One region of the Dickeya ananatis genome, then DNA from elsewhere that is predicted to be linked to it. Evidence: predicted binding sites of a transcription regulator. Region 1 holds the regulator's gene; each other region holds the start of a gene.

Region 1 (3,286 bases):
CCGGAGAAAAACGCGAAGTCTACGCCAGCCAAAACCGTAGCCAGCCATGATAAAAATGCAAAGTCGCACAATGACAAGAAGTCTGCGGACAAAAAGTCGGTGGCGGCCGTAGCGCATTCCCCTCATACAAAATCGCAGCCTGAGAAAAGCACGCATACTGCCAGTACTCATACCACTAACAGTGCTCATGCAACTAAAGCGGTATTAGCTAAAACGGCAAAAAAAGAAACAACAAAGAAAGAGACGCTGGCGCAAGCTAAAACCAGCCACAAAGCCCATGAGCTGGCGGTGGCTAAAAGCGCACACAAAAAAGGTAAAGCGGCGGTCGACGAAGAAGATGAGGTAGCGGCCACATCTTCACATGGTAAAAGTAAGAAAGGTAAACACGATAAAGCGGCGCTGACCATCAGTGCTGCTCACCAAAAACGCTATCAGCACGCTAAATTGACTGCCATGAACAAGCTGATGAGCCAAATCGGTAAACCTTATCATTGGGGCGGTTCAACACCTTATTCAGGTTTTGATTGCAGCGGGCTGGTGTATTACGCCTATAAAGATGTGGTAAAAATCCCGATTCCGCGCACCGCCAATGAGATGTTCCACCTGCGTGACGCGGCTCCCATCAAGAAAAGCGAACTGGAAAGTGGCGACCTGGTGTTCTTTCGTATCACCAACCGCGGCGCTGCCGACCACGTTGGCGTCTACCTGGGCAATGGCCGTTTCATCCAGTCACCGCGATCGGGTTCCGATATCAAGATCAGTAAATTGAGTGAAGATTACTGGCAGGATCATTATGTCGGCGCTCGCCGCGTGGTGACACCGAAGACCATTCGCTAACAGTGATTCGCCAGATAATCACCGGCTAAACGACCTAATGAATAACGAGAAAAGGGGCACTAGCCCCTTTTCTGTTTTCTTTTTCTACACCGGCGATCTGCTATCAGTTCAATACCGCAGTGAAACCAAAGACAATGATCACCGCCAACGCAACCAACGTACTACACAGTGACATTTTCAAATTTGTATCCATCGTATTCTCCTGTATGTGACTGATGATCGCCGTCATCCCGTTACGTCTGAATCAGCACCGTATCCCGGCGGATGGGGAAACACACAAAGTATAGGTCTATTATGACCCGACTGAAGTCAAAAAACCGGTTTCTGCGTCACAGAGATAACACAAATTGCCTCTTCCCCTTTCGCTCTAAATCGGCCAAAATCCGCAGTTTACCGTGTACACTGCGTTGGTCGAAGCGTCAGCCCTCCCTTCAAGCTACACACCTCGGCATGTCTCCTACTGAAATGTTGCCTTGTTGTCCAGCAGGAGCAAAATTCACGCAGGCAAACGATTAACAACATATTTACTGCTGTAACAGACCCACGACTGTAACAGATGAGTTCAGGAGTCACTTTAGATGGCAACGATTAAAGATGTGGCAAAACGCGCAGGCGTTTCAACCACAACCGTATCACACGTGATTAATAAAACACGTTTCGTCGCCGAAGAGACCAAGGCTGCGGTACGCGCAGCTATTGATGAATTGCATTATTCACCCAGTGCGGTGGCCCGAAGCCTGAAAGTCAACCACACCAAATCCATCGGACTGCTGGCCACCTCCAGCGAAGCCCCCTATTTCGCTGAAATTATCGAAGCGGTGGAAAACAGCTGCTACGCCAGAGGCTATACGCTGATTCTGTGTAACTCTCACAATAATCAGGATAAACAGCGTGCTTATCTGTCCATGCTGGCGCAAAAACGTGTTGATGGCCTGCTGGTGATGTGTGCCGAGTACCCGCCTGAACTGCTGTCAATGCTGGCGGATTATCGCCACATCCCGATGGTCGTCATGGATTGGGGCGGAGCTCACAGCGATTTCACCGATACCATTGTTGATAATGCGTTTGCCGGTGGGTATATGGCCGGTCGTTATCTGATTGAGCGCGGGCACCGCGATATCGGCGCCATCCCCGGATCTCAGGGGCGCAATACTGGCAGCGGGCGTTATCTGGGCTTTCTGAAAGCGCTGAAAGAGGCGGATATTCCTCTACGTGAAGAGTGGGTGGTTCAGGGTGACTTTGAACCCGAATCAGGCTACAAAGCCATGCACCAGATTCTGGCGCAAAAACAGCGACCGACGGCGGTATTCTGCGGCGGCGATATTATGGCTATGGGGGCGATTTGTGCAGCGGATGAACTGGGCCTGCGTGTACCGCAGGATATTTCGGTGATCGGTTACGACAATGTGCGCCACTCCCGCTATTTTACGCCAGCGCTCACGACCATTCATCAGCCTAAGGAACGACTGGGACAAGCGGCATTCTCCATGTTGCTTGACCGCATCACCAGCAAACGCGAGGAAGCGCAAACCATCGAAGTCCACCCGACGCTGATCGAGCGTCGTTCTGTTGCCGACGGTCCATATCTCGATTACCGCCGTTAATGAATTAGCCAGACGATTTCGTTATCACTCGCAGGTGTGTCAACCGCCGCCATACCGCGCTGTAAAGCGCCAAAGCGTGCCTCCCTGGCACCCTAATATAGAACGCAATGTGCTGCTTTAGCCCGATGAATCTTGTCGACGGGTTAAAGCAGTCATACACTTGTCACTGTCATTGACGACAATAACCATGATCAGACGATGCTTTTAGCAGTACGCATCGCCTTACTTTTTCTACCCCACTAATGACTGTTGCACCGTTTGTCACGGCCGGGGTAGACGCCTTTCGTGTCGGCTTGTCTCTTATTTTCCTCTGAGGCTCTCAGGGATAGACGATGACGTGTGGAATGGGTACATCGAATACCCTCCCCATCGCCATAGTTGTCTGGTTTATCCCGTATAACGCATGTATCTGGCAAGGTAGGGAGAAGTTATGAGTTCATCTTATGTGGAGGATCTGGGTACCCCCAGTCAACCCTGGTTCCAACTGGTTAATGAAATGTTATCGGCCGCTGATATCGCCATTAACGGTTCGCGACCGTTTGATATTCAGGTCAAAAACCCTGAACTGTACAAGCGCATATTGCGTGACGGGTCACTGGGTCTGGGCGAAAGTTACATGGATGGCTGGTGGGAATGTGAACGGCTGGACATGTTTTTCCACCGTGCGATACGCGCCGGGCTGGAGAAGCAACTGCCCCAGCGTTGGCAGGATACGCTACGGATACTGATGGCGCGCCTGACCAATCTGCAATCGCGTCGGCGGGCATGGATTGTGGGTAAGGAGCATTACGACCTCGGTAATGATCTTTTTAGCCTGATGCTAGACCCGTACATGCAGTACTCCT
Region 2 (3,286 bases), 720 kb from region 1:
TTATTGTTGAAGTGGCGATCACTGAGTGTCAGGTGCTGTTCTTCCGTCGCTTCACCAATGACGGCATAAGGCGCGCGCTCACGGTGGCATATTTCATCAAACAGCGCCAGTTGTTCCGGTGCCACCGCCAGCACGTAGCGTTCCTGTGATTCGTTGCACCAGACTTCCAGCGGGCTCATTCCTGGCTCATCGTTCAGAATATCGCGCAGTTCGAAACGACCACCACGGCCACCGTCGCTGACCAGTTCCGGCATGGCGTTGGACAGGCCACCAGCACCGACGTCATGGATAAACAGGATCGGGTTCTGCTCGCCAAGCTGCCAGCAGCGATCGATAACCTCCTGACAACGGCGCTCCATTTCCGGGTTATCACGTTGTACCGAGGCAAAATCCAGATCCGCGTCAGACTGGCCTGATGCCATAGACGATGCGGCACCGCCCCCCAGACCGATATTCATTGCAGGCCCGCCCAGCACAATCAACTTGGCGCCAATGCTAATTTCGCCTTTCTTGACATGTTCCGCACGGATGTTGCCGATCCCACCTGCCAGCATGATAGGTTTGTGATAACCGCGTACTTCAACGCCGTTATGGCTGTCTACCGCTTCTTCATAGGTACGGAAATAGCCGGTCAATGCCGGACGACCAAATTCGTTATTAAAGGCCGCGCCACCCAGTGGGCCATCAGTCATGATATCCAACGCGCTGACAATGCGGTCCGGTTTACCAAAATCCTGCTCCCAGGGCTGAACAAAACCGGGAATACGCAGGTTAGATACCGAGAACCCGACCAGACCAGCTTTCGGTTTCGCACCTCGCCCAGTAGCGCCTTCATCTCGGATTTCACCGCCGGAGCCAGTCGCGGCACCCGGCCACGGTGAAATAGCCGTCGGATGGTTATGGGTTTCCACCTTCATCAGGATATGTGCCTCTTCCTGATGGTAGGCATAAGCGCCTTGTGGGTCAGGGAAGAAACGGCCCACAGCCGATCCTTCCATCACTGCCGCATTGTCCTTATAGGCAGACAACACATAGTCCGGTGTATGCTCAAAGGTGTTTTTGATCATCTTGAACAGCGACTTCGACTGTGTTTCACCATTGATGACCCAATCGGCATTGAAGATTTTATGGCGGCAGTGCTCAGAATTCGCCTGAGCAAACATATAGAGTTCGATATCGGTTGGATTGCGCCCCAGTTTAGTAAAGGCCTCCAACAGATAATCCATTTCGTCATCAGCCAGCGCCAGCCCCAAACGCAGGTTGGCCTCCTCCAGCGCCGGACGGCCCTGCAGCAGAATTTCTACCCGCTTAAGCGCGGTCGGCTGGTGCTGAGAGAACAGCAGGTTAGCCTGTTGCAGGTCGTCAAAGACGCTTTCCATCATGCGGTCATGGAGCAGTGCAGCCAGTTCTTTCCACTGAGCATCACTCAATGTCGGCGCATGAATGTAGAACGCCAGGCCACGTTCCAGACGACGAATTTTCTGCAGGCCACAATTGTGCGCAATGTCGGTAGCCTTGGAAGACCAGGGAGAAATGGTGCCCGGACGCGGGGTCACCAGAATCAGCCGCCCGGTAGGCTCATGCTCAGCGAGAGAAGGCCCGTACTTCAGCAGGCGGCTCAGTCGTGACTGTTCTTCATGGTTTAGCGGAGCGTTCACATCGGCGAAGTGGACGTATTCGGCATAAATGTCGCTAACGGGCAGTTGGTATTCCTTGCACCGGGCCAACAGTTTATTGATACGGAAAGCCGATAAGGCCGGTGAACCACGCAGTATTTCCATCATCTAAATTTCTCTCGTCTTCGAGGCACCGGAGACAGTGCGTCAGGGCGCTACAGGGGGGAAACGCGGGCTATTATAGAGAATAGTGACGCGTGACGAAACCGTTTGCGTAGCGATTGTTAAACATTGCAGAGGTTCTGTGGTCAAACAATAGACAAACGAATAACAGTTGCACACTGGCGGTTTGTTAAGCAAAATGCCCCCCGACTCTGGGACAGACGTAATAAGAAACTGCCGTTACAGACAGACAGGCCGACTGGCCGCCGAGAGACAACTCATTGAAGCGTTTAACGATAAATTATGTTTTCATCGGGGTAATCGCTTTGCTGTTGACGCTGGCACTGTGGCCAAATATTCCCTGGCGCAGTCATCAGGACGTCCAGTTAAGGCAAATCCTTTCACGTGGCGAGCTACGCATCAGCACCGTGACCTCTCCGTTGACCTATACCCTCAGCAACGGTTCCCCCACCGGGCTGGATTATGAACTGGCCAAGCGATTCGCCGACTACCTCGGCGTGCGGCTGGTGGTTTCGGTGCGTCAAAATGTTGACGATTTATTCAGCGATCTGGATAACGACAATGCCGACCTGTTGGCGGCAGGCCTCATCTATAACCAGGAGCGTCTGAACCGCTTCCAGGCGGGACCTTCCTATTATTCGGTATCGCAGCAACTGGTCTACCGTATGGGGAGCGCTCGTCCCACCTCGCTGGACAAGTTACAGGGCAAACTGACCGTACTGTCTGGCTCGGCACATGCCGCTACCCTACGTGATCTCAAAGCCGAAAAATATCCGCAACTGAGCTGGGAAGTTGCCACCGATGTCTCTGAACTGGATCTCCTAAAACAGGTAGCGGAGGGGAAACTGGATTACACCATCGCTGACTCAATCAACATTGGTCTGATGCAGCGAATCCACCCGCAGTTGGCGGTGTCATTCGATCTCAGCGACGAAGAGCCGGTGACCTGGTATATGCGGCAAAACCGTGATGACAGTCTTTCTGCCGCACTGCTCGACTTCTTTAGTCAGGTGATGGAAGACGGCACCCTTGCCCGTCTGGAAGAGAAGTATCTGGGGCACGTTGGCGAATTCGACTATGTGGATACCACCACGTTCCTCAGCGCTATCGACAACACATTGCCGGGTTTACGCCCGCTGTTCGAAAAATACGCCCGGGAAATAGACTGGAAACTGCTGGCGGCGATTTCTTATCAGGAATCGCACTGGAACCCGCTGGCTACCTCGCCAACCGGGGTACGTGGTTTGATGATGCTGACGCGCAATACTGCTGAAAGTCTGGATGTGGTCAACCGGCTCAATCCAGAGGAAAGCATTCGCGGCGGTGCCAGATATTTAAGCCAAATGATGCAGCAAGTCCCTGCCACCATCCCAGTGGACGAACGTATCTGGTTTGCGCTGGCAGCCTATAATATGGGGTACGCGCATATGATGGATGCCCGTAAGCTGACAGAAAAACAGCAGGGAAATCCGGACAGTTGGGCAGAC
Region 3 (3,286 bases), 2.1 Mb from region 1:
GCGGGAAGCAAACGGGGCGTCAGGCTTATTCTTCTTCGTCGCTGTCTTCTTCTTCCAGCAGTGCCTGATAACCGGCGGCATCAAGCAATTCGTTCAGTTCGGCTTCGTCAGAGGCTTTAATGCGGAACAACCAGCCCTCAGCGTAAGGCGCGCTGTTTACCAATTCCGGTGCACCTTCCAGCTCTTCGTTGATCTCCACGATTTCACCGCTGATCGGCGCGTAGATATCCGACGCGGCCTTGACGGATTCCGCTACCGCGCAGTCGTCGCCAGCATTCACCGTACTGCCGACTTCCGGCAGATCGACAAACACCATATCACCCAACAATTCCTGGGCATGCTCGGTGATACCCACGCTGTAAACGCCATTGCCTTCCGCCATCACCCACTCATGGGATGAGGTATATTTCAGTTCTGCCGGAACATTGCTCATTGCCACCTTCTCCTTCCATTAATGCCAAAAATTAAAACTGAACCAGCGCTTTGCCTGCACGGACGAAATTCGGTTTGGTCACGTGCACCGGCATCTCACGATGGCGAATCTGCACGATTGCCTGCTCGCCAATACCGGCGGGAACACGGGCCAGCGCAATGCTGACGCCCAGCGTAGGCGAAAACGACCCGCTGGTGATCACCCCTTCCTGCATCACGCCATGATTATCGGTAAAGCGAACGGGTTGACCGTGACGCAGCACGCCTTTTTCCGTCATCACCAAACCGACCAACTGTTCAGTGCCTTCAGAACGCTGACGTTCAAGCGCCTCACGGCCGATAAACTGACGATCTTCCGGCTGCCAGGCAATAGTCCAGCCCATGTTGGCCGCCAGTGGAGAGATGGTTTCATCCATATCCTGACCGTACAGGTTCATGCCCGCTTCCAGACGCAACGTGTCACGTGCGCCCAGCCCACAGGGTTTTACGCCAACGACCAGCAATTGTTGCCAGAAGTTGACCGCGAGTTCCTGCGGCAACGCAATTTCATAGCCTGCTTCGCCAGTATAGCCAGTGGTGGCGATAAAAAGGTCGCCCGCCTGCAAACCAAAGAAAGGTTTCATACCCGCAATGATGTCGCGCTGCGCATCGCTGAGCAGGCTACGCACTTTATCCTGTGCCTGCGGCCCTTGCACCGCAATCAGCGACAGGTCTTCGCGTTCGGTAATCGCAACCTGGAAGGAAGCGGCATGCTCGGTAATCCAGGCCAAATCTTTCTCGCGCGTGGCGGAGTTCACCACCAGCCGGAAATAGTCTTCGGTCTGGAAATACACGATTAAATCGTCGATCACGCCAGCAGACGGCGTCAGCATCGCGGTATAGAGCGCCTTGCCGGGCTGGGTCAGTTTGGCAACGTCATTCGCCAACAGGTAACGCAAAAATTCGCGGACACGGGCACCGCGCAAATCCACGATAGTCATGTGCGACACATCAAACATGCCAGCACTGCTGCGTACAATATGATGTTCATCCAGTTGGGAGCCATAATGCAGCGGCATCATCCAGCCATGAAAATCCACCATTTTGGCGCCATCGGCCAGATGCTGTTCATATAACGGGGTGTGGTTTGCCATTCTTTTCTCTCTACGTTAGCCGTGCGTTGTGACGCCAAACCTCACGACGCAAACGTTTATCCTGCACCTGAACTTACCACTGAAGCCGACGTTCCACCACTCCCATAGCCATAAGTTTATCTATATAAAAAGACAGAACTCCACCCCATTCACAAAACAAATGAAAAGAACAAAAATCTATAAATTTTTAATTAATTGAAATTTAAATCCAATACATTAAATAAAATTAGCACCAATAATTATTAAAAATTGGTTTCATGGTGCGATATCAGATTCAGAATTCGCCATGTTAATTAGATAAAGTAATGCGAAAAACCCCTAAAATTAGATTATTTCAGGCAATCGAGATGCCCTCAATCATCACATGCACAGGCTGATTTTGTGATCGCCATCGTGGACATCTTCCCATCAACGACAACCTGATGCGGTTACTGGCGAGCGCGAGAAGGTGACAGATACAGAATATGGATGATCACGTCAGACCATCACCAACGGTGGGATATTTCAATGCAAGACATAACAAGATAAGGCGAAAAAATGCGCGTCCTGCCACTCTCGGACGGCGTTCCCCACCGTGTGAAACACAGTGGGGAACGCGAAGCGCCCTATCTCGGGGCTTCAGGACGCGTGGAGCATCATGAGCGAATCACACTCAAAAAGGCTGCAAATCCTGCAGCAGGTAGGATGACAGGGCCTGAATAACTGACGATACGACGTCTTAAATCAGGTGGCTGATGTTGACGTTCTCCATCAGGTAATGGTTGTCAGAATAATCCACCGGAATGGCGATAACCGCCGGGCCGTCCACATCCATGGCCTGCCAGAGTTTCGGCACCAGTTCAGCCGCCGATTCCACGGCAAACCCTTTGGCACCGAAGGCTTCCGCATAGGCTTTGAAATCGATAGGCCCGAACTTGACGCCAGAAGCACGGTGATACTTTTTCTCTTCCTGAATTTCCACCATGTTGTAGGCGTTATCCACCCAGATAATATGCAGGATGTTAGATTTCAGCCGTACCGCCGTTTCCAGCTCCATACTGGATTGCATGAAACCGCCATCCCCCGAAACCGACACCACCTTCTGACCAGGATTGACCAACGCGGCAGCAATCGCCCACGGCAATGCCACCCCCATGGTTTGTTGTCCATTCGTCATCAACACCTGACGGGCACGGAAGCTATAAAGATAGCGCGCCAGCCAGATATGGAAGCTGCCCATGTCCACGCACAAGGTCACATCTTTATTGACCAGATCCTGCATGACCCGCACCAGCCGCAGCGGGTGAATGGCAAAGCCATCCATGTTAATCGCGCGGGTCGCCAGTTGATGGCGCAACTGACGGCGCTCTTCCAAAATTGCCTGAGCCGTTGACGACAGCACAATCGGTGAGGCCAGTTGCTCATTGAGCATATCGATGGTGATGCTGATGTCACCCACCAGTTCCACATCCGGGCGGTAGGCACTTTCCACTTCAGCGGGCAACACATCAATGTGCACCAGCGTCGCCTTACCGGTATTCCACAGCGCCGGGGCATACTCCACCGGGCTGTATCCCACCGTCACGATAAGATCGGCCTGCTGTAACAGCTTGTCGCCAGCCTGATTATTAAACAGCCCAACCCGCCCGGCAAAATGGTCAAAGTGCTGTTGGTCGATCACCCCAGCCGCCTGATAAGTACTGGTGACCGGTAGACCGCTGTGATGCAGCAACCGGCGCAAC

Evidence for each region. The regulator PurR, encoded in region 1, represses purine synthesis genes. The targets are predictions, from matches to a motif close to CANGCAAACGTTTGCNTG.
Region 2: a site for PurR is predicted at 1,876-1,893, ahead of purL (phosphoribosylformylglycinamidine synthase). Genes of this name have one in related genera too.
Region 3: a site for PurR is predicted at 1,611-1,628, ahead of gcvT (glycine cleavage system aminomethyltransferase GcvT). Genes of this name have one in related genera too.

The regions. Positions count from the first base shown of each region.
Region 1 covers NZ_CP040816.1:1,418,576-1,421,861, reverse strand. Annotated here, with positions in the region: gene FGI04_RS06150 (C40 family peptidase) at 1-837, shown strand, start outside; gene cydH (cytochrome bd-I oxidase subunit CydH) at 941-1,030, opposite strand; gene purR (HTH-type transcriptional repressor PurR) at 1,416-2,441, shown strand; gene cfa (cyclopropane fatty acyl phospholipid synthase) at 2,872-3,286, shown strand, end outside.
Region 2 covers NZ_CP040816.1:701,949-705,234, reverse strand. Annotated here, with positions in the region: gene purL (phosphoribosylformylglycinamidine synthase) at 1-1,784, opposite strand, end outside; gene mltF (membrane-bound lytic murein transglycosylase MltF) at 2,060-3,286, shown strand, end outside.
Region 3 covers NZ_CP040816.1:3,495,878-3,499,163, forward strand. Annotated here, with positions in the region: gene gcvH (glycine cleavage system protein GcvH) at 26-433, opposite strand; gene gcvT (glycine cleavage system aminomethyltransferase GcvT) at 465-1,565, opposite strand; gene alsS (acetolactate synthase AlsS) at 2,284-3,286, opposite strand, start outside.